Regions from separate parts of the Delftia tsuruhatensis genome, predicted to be linked through region 2. Evidence: riboswitches for the same ligand, from Rfam matches in the RefSeq annotation. Region 2 holds a riboswitch; the other holds the start of a gene.

Region 1 (6,048 bases), 2.1 Mb from region 2:
AGGTGGTCTTGCCGCAGCCGCTGCGGCCCAGCAGGCAGTGGACTTCGCCGGCCTGCACATGCCAGTCCACACCGTCCACGACGGGCGGCCGCCCCGGATAGGTGAACACCACCTGTTCGATCTCGAGGAACGCCATCGCCTCAATCCGAATAGGGGGCAAAGGGCTGGGCCGAGGCCTCGGCCGATGGCTCGATCTCGGTCATGCGCACCAGATCCAGGAGGTTGAAGCGCCCGTCATGGTGCCAGCCCGCCTCGGGCATGCTCATCGCGCCGATGGCACTGATGCGCGTGACGCCGGCCGCCCCCAGCAGGCCGGCCAGCCGGTACAGCTCCTCGGGTGTGGCGGCAAGGCCGGCCGTCTGAAGGTATTCGCGCTGCGCGGCGACCACGGGGACAGCATCGTCCAGCCGGTCCACCCCCACCACGGCGATGGTCCGGTACAGGGCCGTGGGCGCCAGCGGCTGCAGGCTGTCGCTGTAGGCCACGCTCCAGGGAGCCTCCACCGGCCCCAGCAACTGCTGCCCGTCGCCCGCCCATTCCACGGACTGCTGCCAGCGGGCCACGGCCGTGCCTTCCTCCAGCAACAGGGGCCGGCGTGCAAAGCGCCGCTGCAGGTTGGCCAGCTCGGCGGCCAGATGGTCGGCAAAGGCGCGCGGCGGCACAGGTCCGCCACGCTCCACATAGAAGACATGGGGTGAGTAGCAGCCCTGCTGGTCATAGCGCATCACATCCCAGGCCGCCAGCCGCGCAACGGCCGGTGCCTTGAGAGTGTCCAGCGCCGCCGCCCCGACCATGCCGAAGCCCAGCTTGTGGCCATGGGGCAAGAAGCGCGTGGTCACGGGCAGGCGCCGCCGCAGCGCATCCAGCGTCTGGTTGCCTCCATAGGCCAGCACCGTATCGGCACGGGCGTAGAGCGCGGCCGCGCCCTCGGCGCCCTGCCCCGTCTCGCCGCCCGCGCCGCTCCACCACACCACGGCCAGGCAATCGGCCAGCGGCGGATGGACCTCGGCCAGCAGCCGCGCGAACCAGCCCGCGAACAAGGGCTCGGCGCTGGCCAGCTTGCCAATGGCCGGCGCCTTGACCAGCAGGCCGCAGACCAGGCTCCACAGCGACAGCGCGGGCACATTGCCGGCCCAGCTGTGCACCAGCAGGTCAGGTCCGAAGGCGCGCACCGCGCCGCCCTTGGGCGCGGGCTCAAAGCCGTCGAGCACGGCCGGGTTGGCGAAGTCCTCGGCCACGAAACGCCGCAGCTGCGGCGCGCGGAACGTCTTGAAAAAGCCCGTCAACCCCAGCCGCACCATGTCCGCGTCATAGCCGGTAACCACGGGCAGCCAGGCGTCGGCCTGGCGGCGCCAGGGGTCATGCCTGTCCAGCAGGCGGGCGATGGCACGGTCGATGGCCCCGATGATCTCGGCCACCGGCATGCACCTCAAGTGGCGGTCGGCCGCCTGGCGAACCCGGTCGGCGAGCGCCTGCATCTGCGGGCCCGTCAGCACGGGCACGGCCACTTCCAGCCGCACGCCATCGCGCTCGAAGGGCAGCACCTGCCACTGCAGCTCGGCCTCGCGTAGACCAGGCAGTTCGGGCAGGTAGCCGGCCGTGATCCGTTCCACCCTCATGCGGCGGCGGCTTTCACGAATTCCTCGACCGCCAGCGAGCAGCCCTTGGCGGCCGCGCCCTCGGCACGGCCCAACAACAGGAAGCCACCCGCTTGGCCATGGCCTGCCCACAGGCCCACGTCTTCCGTGAGGATGGTGGTGACCGCGTTGTAGTTGGCCAGATCGCAGTGCACGAGGATGCCGCGCTCGCCGGGCGCCACGCTACGGCCCGTGACGGGCTCGACCAGGCGCGAGCGTATCCAGTGCGGCCCCGACTTGACCGAGGGCAGCGTGGCATTGCCGTCGTCATAGAACTGCGTGCTCAGCTCGGTCATGCCGTACATGTTGATGCAGTGGCTGCGCGGCACGCCCAGCAACTGCGTCAGGCCGGCATAGAAATCCTCCAGCGGCAGTTCGCGCGACTGTCCCTTGTAGCCACCCGTGTCCAGGATGCGGCTGCCTGCCGGCAGCCGGAAACTGCGTCCCTGCGCGCGCAAGGCGTCCATCACATGTACCAGGCTGAAGCTGGCACCCAGCAGCGCATGGGGCCGGCCGCTGCGCTCGGACGCCTCCAGCACGGCGCACAGGCCCGCCATGTCCAGGCCCTCGGGGGTCAGGAAGTAGCGGCTGTCCTCGGTGCCGAATTCCGACCTGGCCAGCGCCAGGTAGTGGGCCAGCGAGGAGTGGGGCATGGCCTGCTCGTCCGGAAAGAGGATGCCCATGGGCATGCGCTCCTGTCCTGCCATGAAGCGCTGCGCGAAGTGGCGCTTCATGGACAGGTCATAGACATCGAGCGCGGGATGGAAATGCCGTCCGCGCGCAGACATGCCCTTGGCCTGGCCCGTGGTACCGCTGGTCATGAACACGCGCTCCGTGGGCGAGGCCGGCTCGCTGCGCAGCTCCATGGCCTTGAAGGCGTCGATGGGGACGGCCGGGATGTCGCTCCAGGTCTTCACATTGCGCAGCGTGGCGCCCCGCCGCTGGCAGAAGCTGCGAAACGGTGCATTGAATTCGTACTGGTGGGCGAACAGCCGCAGCGCAAGTGCATCGAACTGCTCGTCGGTGCAGCCATCCATGGCGATGAATGCGAGCAGGTCTGCGACCAGAGAAGCCGCCTGGGGCCGGGCCTTGTCCATGGAATTCCTTCGAGAGCTGGGACGTGATGCTCCGAAGGCTCCCCCGCCCATGGCTCCTGGCCCATGGCAGGCCATGCGGGGGTGCAAGCTCTTCTTCCGCCGGAATGACCCGGTTCAAGTTCTCGGGTGTGGATCTCAGCACTGGCGTGCACCCCGGAGCGGAGGGCTATCTTACCGCAGGGCCGCCAAAGGCGCAGGCCGAAGGCATGCCCCCTGCCAGGGGCTAACCCACTGCCGTCAGCCGCCGCATCACCCACTCCACCGGGCCCTGGGCCACCTTGCGGCCCCAGGCCCATGCGGCCACGGTGGCCATGAGCAGGTACAGCGTGGCGGCCCATGCCACATCGCCAAGGCCGCGCGTGCCGTCCAGCGCGCCCATGGCCTCCAGGATGCCCATGCCGATGAGGATATGGGCCAGGTAGAGGGTGAGCGTCATGCGCCCCGCAGGCAGCAGGCCGCGCCACGGGCCCTCGGGCCAGCGCTCGGCCAGCCGCAGGCAGGCACCGATGGCGATGCTGGCGCAGCCCAGGCCCATCAGCAGGTAGGCAGGCCCCGGTGGCATGGGGCTGGTGGCCAGCCAGGGCGCCCATGGACCATCGCCCCCCAGCCACGCCAGGGCGCAGGCCAGTCCCGACATGGCTGCGCCTGCGGCCACCAGTGCCCCTTGCACCGACGCCTTTGCCAGCGGCAGGCGTGCCAGCAGCATGCCGTACAGGAAGAAGGCGAACCACGGCAGCACGGGGTGGAATCCGTTGAACAGCAGGTTGCGCGCAAAGCCTGCGGGCTCCCACAGCCCCTCGTAGGACAGGGAGGCCCAGTCCCAGCCCTGGCTGTAGTCCAGGTGCAGCAAAGCCCATGTGGAGGCCAGGGCCACGCCCAGGATGCCGGCCAGCAGCGCACGGGGTCCGGTCTGCAGCCAGGCGATGGCCAGCACGAAGTAGACCGCGTAGTAATGGATGATGTCGGCCGGGAAGATCAGCAGGTTCAGCCCCCCCGCCACCAGCAGGAACAGCGCGCGGCGCAGCGTCCAGATGCGCGCCGTGGCTCGCTCCTGCGAGCGCGTGGCCAGCACCAGGCCCAGGCCCGCCAGCACCACGAAGGTGGCCGAGGCCTTGCCTTCCAGGAAATGGAACAGCGCCAGCAGCCAGCCCGGCGCCTCCGATGCCGGATGCATGGCCTGCCTGAAATTGACGAACACCATCCCGGCCAGCGCGAAGTAGCGCGCCAGGTCCAGCCCCGCCAGGCGGGAACGGCTTTTGTGACCGGCGATGCCTTTGGCGCCGTGGATCATGCCGCCACTCCCAGCAGGCAGCGCAGCAAGGCGGGGTCCAGCACATCCACGGCCGGCTGGGATGCGGCGTCCGCTGGCGGGGTCACGGCCAGCGCGACGCGCAAGGCATCGCTCTCGACCGCATCGAGCAGCAGTTGTGCGACCAGGCGCGCCGCAACGGGGGGCTTGAAGCAGCCCCGCCCCACACCACGCTCGATGAAGCCGGCCAGCGCGTCGAGCATGCGCCTGCGGTTGGCCTCGAAGGCCGGCGCCAGCGCGGGCGTGCGGGCGATCTCGGCCAGGCATTCGGCGCTGAGCACGGCCCACTCCCGTTGCCGGCACAGTGCCTGGCAGGCGGACAGGAACCGCGCCACGCCTTCCAGGGACGGCGCATCGGCCTGCTCCAGCGCCTCCAGCAGGGGCCGCAGTTCGGACTGCTCCTGCGTGGCGACCTCGGCGATCAGCGCCTCCTTGTTGAGGAAATGGTTGTACAGGTTGCCCAGGCTCACCGACGCCGCCTGCGCGATGTCGCGCATGCTGGTGCAGTGAAAGCCCCTGTCCACGAAGCACTGGAGCGCCGCCTGCACGATGGCGGCACGCCGTTCGATGATGTCTTCCTTCTTCTTCATGCCCCGAATAATGAACGGACGTTCATTCATAGTCAATACCGGGGCATGGCCGGGCATCACAACGGCGGCATGGGCCCCACGCCGTCAGGTACCGGCTCCTCATTGGCCCTGCAGGGCTGGCGCAGCATGCGCCGGCAGTCCGGCCAAGCCGGCGCATGCGCATAGGCGATATGGCCCAGCACGATCTTCGACGGCCGGCTGCGGTCCATCCAGACGGTGTTGATCGACGGCACGGCCAGGTTCCCGAAGGCCCAGTAGCCGGTCTGCGAAGGCGTGTCCAGGGTCACGCGCAGGCTGGAGCCGGCACGGAACACATGGGCGAACTTCTGGATCTCCACGCGCATCAGCACGGGCTCGCCAGGCGTCAGCGGCCGCACGGCCGCCTCGGTGAAATCACCCCAGGGCCGCAACGCGGTGGAGCGCTTTCCGTCCAGAGCCCGCATGGAGGCGCGCAGCCAGCCGCGCTGCACGAACATCTCCTGGCCGTCGGGCCGCACCTCGGACAGAGTGACCTGCACATCGGTATCGTTGGCCGTGGCGCTGAGCCACAGGTCCAGCGAGGCCTCGCCATAAAAGCCCAGCGTGCGCGGCAGCGGGGCCGTGGTGAAGCGCAGCAGGCCGTCCCGGGCGGGGCTGGCCGTCCATTCGCCCATGGTCCCATCCTCCTTGGGCTCGTTGACCTCGGAGGCCGGCAGGGGGTAGGAATAGCTGGCGGACTGACGCTGCGCCTGGGGCGGCGCATCGCCCAGCCTGCCGCCCGGCTGCAGCCACAGCGACATGGGCGTGACGCGCACGGGCAGCCGGTCGAAACTGGCCACAGCCGAGGGCCTGAGCTGCCCATAGTCGAGCGCCTGCGGCTGCGGCGCCTGCGTCCACTGCATCTCCTGCGCCAGCAGCACGCGCGGCGTCTTCTCGAAGCCGTTGTTCTCGCCCTTGAGGAAGCGGGCATAGAAGCGCTTCATGGTCTCGCGGATGACGGGAGCGTTGTCGGTGTGGTGGTCGCCGTTGGAGCTGATCAGCCACATCCTGTCGGGCGCGATGGTGTCTTCGTAATAGCCCATGCGCGGCCCCACCTGCTCGTCCTGCCAGGACTGGGTACCCAGCGTGGGGATGTCGATGCGGTGGGTGGAGTACATGGCGCTCTTGGCGGCGTAGCGGGCACCGAAGAATCGGTCCTCTTCCAGCCAGCGTGCCATGTCCAGCTCGGGGCGCTGGATCTTGCGGATGTTCTCCTCGACCACCCTGGCGCAGGCGGTATCGCCGTCGAGCTCGCGCGCCTGCTCGGCTGCCGCTCGCCAGATCTCTGGGAACTGGCGCCACCAGTTCGCAGGAAAACCGATGTTCTGGATGCCACCGGGATAGGCCACGTCGCGGTAGGGATCGGCCACGTTCTTGCCGGGCGCTATCGCCTTGAG
Region 2 (6,048 bases):
TGATCTGTATCAGGCGCCGGGCTGCTGCCCGGGCTGGGCCGATTCCTCGGCATCGGCGTCGGCATCGGGGGCGGGCTGCTCGGCCGCCCGACCGTCCTCGGCCAGCGCCTGGCGCACGCCGGCCTTCTCGCCCGCCGTGGCGAACTTGCTGTACTTGCCAACGATGCCCACCAGCGCCCCATAGATGCGCGGATTGCCCGCCAGGCATTCCTTCTGCTCCAGGAAGTCGGCCTCACCCGTGAAATTGCCGACCAGGCCACCGGCCTCGGTCACCAGCAGGCTGCCGGCGGCCACGTCCCAGATCTGCAGCCCGCTTTCAAAGAAGCCATCGGCAAAGCCGGCTGCCACGTAGGCCAGGTCCAGCGCGGCGGCGCCGGGGCGGCGAACGCCGGCGGTTTCCTGCATCACGTCGCCCAGCATGTTCATGTACTGCTTGAAGTTGTCGCCACGGCGGAAGGGGAAGCCCGTGGAGATCAGGCTGTCCTTGAGCTGGATGCGCTTGGACACGCGGATGCGGCGGTCGTTCAGGTAGGCGCCACGGCCGCGCGTGGCCGTGAACAGGTCGTTGCGCGAGGGGTCATAGACCACGGCATGCTCGACCTTGCCCTTGAAGGCCAGCGCGATGCTCACGCAGTACACGGGGAAGCCGTGGATGAAGTTGGTGGTGCCGTCCAGCGGATCGATGATCCAGACGTAGTCGGAGTTCTTGGCGCCGAATTCCTTGCCCGATTCCTCGGCCAGGATGCCGTGGCCGGGGTAGGCGCCCAGCAGCGTCTCGATGATGGCCTGCTCGGCCGCCTTGTCCACCTCGGTCACGAAGTCGTTGACCTGCTTCTGTGCGACGCGCACGGATTCCACGTCCAGGGCCGCGCGGTTGATGATGGCGCCGGCGGCGCGTGCGGCCTTGATGGCCACGTTGAGCATGGGATGCAGGTTGGTCGACATAGATTGTGAAGCGTGGGCGGGGCAGCGGCTGCGCATGCGGTTGTGCCGCAGTGGCGAATAGCAGGCTGTTTGACGCGGATAAGAACGGAAAAAGCCGCGTCCGGCGATGCGGGGCGGCGACAATAGCGCGCAATTTTAACCGGCTTGCCCGATTTGTGCTGCGCGACCCGTTCCACCCTGGGGACTCTGCCCGGCGCGCGCCGGCTGCCAAGCCCGCCATGCCATGAAAACCCGATTCGTACTGATAGAGACCAGCCACGCCGGCAACGTCGGCGCCGCCGCCCGCGCCCTGAAGACCATGGGCTTCGACGACCTGGTGCTGGTGCGCCCGCGCTGGCCCAACGTGCTGCGCAAGGAAGAGACCATACAGCGCGCCAGCGGCGCCCTGGACGTGCTGGGCAATGCCCGCGTGGTCGAGACGCTGGAAGAAGCGCTGGACGGCATCAGCCACCTGTGCGCCACGGCCATGACGCCGCGCGACTTCGGCCCGCCCACGCGCACGCCGCGCCAGCATTTCGAGTTGCTGCTCAGCGGAGCGCTGGATGTGCCGGCTGCGCCCGATGAAGCCGCGCTGCCTTCGGATGCACCGGCTCCGCGCTGCAACCAGTCGGGCGTGGCCTTCCTGTTCGGCTGCGAGCGCTTCGGCATGAGCAACGAGGATGTCTATCGCAGCGATGTGGCGCTGTCGATTCCGTCCAATCCGCAGTTCGGCTCGCTGAACCTGGGGGCGGCCATCCAGGTCGTGGCCTATGAGTGGCGCCAGGCGCTGGGCGGCTTTCCCGTGGTGGAGCACACGCCCGCGCCGCAGCGCGCCGACGCGGCCCAGGTGGCCGGCATGCTGGGCCATTGGGAGCAGGCGCTGGCGCACATCGGCTTCCTCGATCCGGCAGCGCCCAAGAAGCTCATGCCGCGCCTGAACCAGCTTTTCAATCGCTCGCAACTGACCACCGAGGAAATCCACATCCTGCGCGGTGTCGCGAAGGCCATGCTGCAGAGCACCCCACCGAACCGCTAGACTGAGCGGTCTTGTCAACAATAACCAGCCCCTAGATGCTTGACCGCCTGCGCTCCGATATCCAGTGCATCCTCGACCGCGACCCCGCGGCACGCAGCACCTGGGAGGTCATCACCTGTTATCCGGGGCTGCATGCGATCTGGCTGCAGCGCCCGGCGCACTGGTGCTGGAACCATGGCCTCAAGTGGCTGGGGCGCTTCATCTCGCACATCGGCCGCTGGCTGACGGGCATCGAGATCCACCCCGGCGCCGTCATCGGCGAGCGCGTCTTCATCGACCATGGCATGGGCGTCGTCATCGGCGAGACGGCCGTGGTGGGCGACGGCTGCACCATCTACCACGGCGTGACCCTGGGCGGCACCTCGCTGTACAAGGGTGCCAAGCGCCATCCCACGCTGGGCCGCGACGTGGTGGTCAGCGCGGGCGCCAAGGTGCTGGGCGGCTTCGAGGTGGGCGACGGCGCCAAGATCGGCAGCAATGCCGTGGTCATCAAGCCCGTGCCTGCGGGCGCCACGGCCGTGGGCATTCCCGCGCGCATCATTCCCAGCAAGAACGGCCACAGCGCGGATGTGACCGAGCAGGAGCAGGCCGTTGCCGGGGCCGATGCCATCAAGGTGCCGGCTGCCGCCGCGCCCCAGCCGTTCACGGCCTATGGCATCACCCAGGAGGTGGACCCCGTGGCCCAGGCCATGCGCAGCCTCAGCGAAGGCGCGTCGGCCCACGAGCAGCAGATCGCGCTGCTGTGGGAGGCGATCGCCAAGCTCTCGGCCGGCAGCAAGGTGGGCGACTGCGTGCCCTGCGAGTCCGAGCGTCCGCAGGCCTTCCAGAAGGACAGGATCGACCAGATCCTGGGCAAGTGAGCCCGCAGCGAAGACGATTCTTTCAGGAGACAGAAGCCAGCATGAACGTTGAACAGGCCTTGCATGCGCGCCGCTCCGTGCGCGCCTTCCTGCCCCGGGTGCCCGATGCGGCCCTGGTGCGCAGTCTGATGGAACAGGCGGCCCAGGCGGCCTCGGGCGGCAACCTCCAGCCCTGGCGCGTGCTGGCGCTGACGGGCGAGCCGCTGCAGCAGTTGCTGGATGCCGTCGCAGCCGCCCAGCCCGACGACGCCCGGCCGGGCCTGTCCTACCCGCCCAACCTGTGGGAGCCCTACCGCAGCCGGCGCTTCGCCAACGGCGAGGAGCTGTACCAGTCGCTGGGCATCCCGCGCGAGGACAAGCCCGCGCGCCTGGAGCAACTGGCACGCAACGGCCGCTTCTTCGGCGCGCCCGTGGGCCTGATCGTGGCCGTGGACGAGCGCATGGGCCTGCCGCAGTGGACGGACCTGGGCATCTACCTGCAGTCCTTCATGCTGCTGGCCTGTGCCCATGGCCTGGCCACCTGCGCCCAGGGCTTCTGGCGCCGCTACAACGAGGCCGTGACCCGGGCGCTGCCCCTGCCCGAGGGCTACCACGTGGCCTTCGGCATCGCGCTGGGCTACGAGGACAGGAGCGCGCCCATCAACGGCTGGCGCGCCACGCGCGCACCGCTGGCCGAGTGGGGCGAGCTGCGCGGCTTCGCCTGAAGGCTGGCGCTGGCATCGGGCAAACCCGTAGCCGGGCGACGGCCTGCCATCGCCTATACTGGCCGCTGCTCCGGGGTGTGCTGATGCACTGAGATGCCAACCGGTCCATGCGCTGCATGGGCCAGGCGGCGAACCCGACGAACTTGATCCGGTTCATACCGGCGGAAGAAGAGCGGGACCCTGAAGCAGGGCCGAAACCAGAGGAAGACGTCCGCAGCCCCCGGCTCGCGGACACGGGCCGCAAGGCCCATCGTCCCTGCGCATCGGCCCTTGCCACCCAAGGATGCTCGCGCACCTTGGCGTGCGCGGCCATCAGGGGCCAAGGCCGACAGGCCCTGGCAGGCCCACACCGGCATCGGTGCGCGGCCGTGGCAAAGCCCAAGGAGTGTCCGGTTCCCGGAGCGTTGACAAGCAACGCTTTGACTGCAAGGAACCGACATGAACGCTCCCGATCCGATCTTCACCCCCGCCGCAGGCGCGGCTCCCGACGCGCAGCGCTTCGCCGAACTGCTGGCACAATCGCGCCAGCCCTTCCCGTCATCCACCAAGAGCTATCTGCAGGGCGCGCTGCACAGCGACCTGCGCGTGCCCGTGCGCGACATCCAGCTGACCAATGGCGAGCAGGTCAGCGTCTACGACACCTCGGGTCCCTACACCGACCCGAGCGTGGCCATCGACGTGCGCAGCGGCCTGCCGGGCGTGCGCAACGCCTGGATCGAGGCGCGCGGCGACAGCGAGTACTACGCCGGCCGCCTGCGCCAGGCCCTGGACGATGGCGGCAAGCGCGGCGAGGAGGACGAGCGCGTGGCCCGCCTGCGCGCCGAGGCCGCATCGCTGCAACGCCAGCCCCGCCGCGCGAAAAGCGGCGGCAACGTCACCCAGATGCACTACGCCAGGAAGGGCATCATCACGCCCGAGATGGAATACGTGGCCCTGCGCGAGAACGGCCGCCGCGAATGGATGGCCGAGTACCAGAAGGACGCCGCGCGCGAGCTGCGCCTGGCCGGCAACAGCCTGGGCGCGGCCATCCCCAGGATCATCACGCCCGAGTTCGTGCGCGACGAAGTGGCGCGCGGCCGCGCCATCATCCCGGCCAACATCAACCACCCCGAGATCGAGCCCATGGCCATCGGGCGCAACTTCAAGGTCAAGATCAACGCCAACATCGGCAACTCGGCCGTGACCTCCAGCATCGAGGAAGAGGTGGAAAAGCTGGTCTGGGCCATCCGCTGGGGCGCGGACAACGTCATGGACCTGTCCACGGGCAAGAACATCCACACCACGCGCGACTGGATCATCCGCAACTCGCCCGTGCCCATCGGCACCGTGCCCATCTACCAGGCGCTGGAGAAGGTCGGCGGCATCGCCGAGGACCTGACCTGGGAGATCTTCCGCGACACGCTGATCGAGCAGGCCGAGCAGGGCGTGGACTACTTCACCATCCACGCCGGGGTGCGCCTGGCCTACATCCACCTCACGGCCCAGCGCCGCACGGGCATCGTCTCGCGCGGTGGCTCCATCATGGCCAAGTGGTGCATGGCCCACCACCGCGAAAGCTTCCTGTACGAGCATTTCGAGGACATCTGCGACATCATGAAGCAGTACGACGTCAGCTTCTCGCTGGGCGACGGCCTGCGCCCCGGCTGCGCATCGGACGCCAATGACGAGGCCCAGTTCGCCGAACTGCAGACCCTGGGCGAGTTGACCCAGCTGGCCTGGAAGCACGACGTGCAGACCATGATCGAAGGCCCTGGCCACGTGCCCATGCACATGATCCAGGCCAACATGACCGAGCAGCTCAAGCACTGCCACGAGGCGCCGTTCTACACCTTGGGCCCGCTGACCATCGACATCGCCCCCGGCTACGACCACATCGCCAGCGCCATCGGCGCGGCCATGATCGGCTGGTTCGGCACGGCCATGCTGTGCTACGTCACGCCCAAGGAACACCTGGGCCTGCCCGACCGCGACGACGTCAAGCAGGGCATCATCGCCTACAAGATCGCCGCCCACGCCGCCGACGTCGCCAAGGGCCACCCCGGCGCCCGCGCCCGCGACGACGCGCTCAGCCAGGCGCGCTTCGACTTCCGCTGGGAAGACCAGTTCAACCTGGGCCTGGACCCCGACACTGCGCGCGCCTTCCACGACGAGACCCTGCCCAAGGACAGCGCCAAGGTCGCCCACTTCTGCTCCATGTGCGGCCCCAAGTTCTGCTCCATGAAGATCACCCAGGAAGTGCGCGAATTCGCCGCCGCCAAGGGTATTTCCGAACAGGACGGCATTGCCGCCGGAATGCAGGCCAAGGCCCAGGAATTCAATCGTGCGGGGGGAGAGTTCTATATACCGATTGCCAGCGATACCACGGCGCGCTGAAAGACCGCCCGATTGAGGCAGGAAATACCGGCAAGGCCGGTGTTTCTTCTATAGTCGATCCAGCCTTGGATTGACTCCCGGACACCGCAGGCGTTGATGCGCCTGCGGTGTTTCTGCTTGGGACAAATCCGAAATTTCGAGGGAATACAAC

Evidence for each region. Region 2 has a riboswitch for thiamine pyrophosphate ahead of thiC (phosphomethylpyrimidine synthase ThiC). Riboswitches for the same ligand answer to the same signal wherever they lie in the genome.
Region 1: it holds a riboswitch for thiamine pyrophosphate, as region 2 does, so the genes downstream of both, L1Z78_RS10620 (long-chain fatty acid--CoA ligase) here and thiC (phosphomethylpyrimidine synthase ThiC) in region 2, are expected to answer to the same signal.

The regions. Positions count from the first base shown of each region.
Region 1 is NZ_LR813084.1:2,329,276-2,335,323, reverse strand. Features, by position in the region: gene L1Z78_RS10630 (ABC transporter ATP-binding protein) at 1-136, opposite strand, end outside; gene L1Z78_RS10625 (acyl-CoA reductase) at 141-1,619, opposite strand; gene L1Z78_RS10620 (long-chain fatty acid--CoA ligase) at 1,616-2,734, opposite strand; TPP riboswitch at 2,809-2,900, opposite strand; gene L1Z78_RS10615 (DUF418 domain-containing protein) at 2,958-4,025, opposite strand; gene L1Z78_RS10610 (TetR/AcrR family transcriptional regulator) at 4,022-4,633, opposite strand; gene L1Z78_RS10605 (CocE/NonD family hydrolase) at 4,690-6,048, opposite strand, start outside.
Region 2 is NZ_LR813084.1:4,455,200-4,461,247, reverse strand. Features, by position in the region: gene L1Z78_RS20305 (inositol monophosphatase family protein) at 10-945, opposite strand; gene L1Z78_RS20300 (RNA methyltransferase) at 1,169-1,960, shown strand; gene cysE (serine O-acetyltransferase) at 1,996-2,820, shown strand; gene L1Z78_RS20290 (nitroreductase) at 2,862-3,524, shown strand; TPP riboswitch at 3,586-3,711, shown strand; gene thiC (phosphomethylpyrimidine synthase ThiC) at 3,963-5,897, shown strand.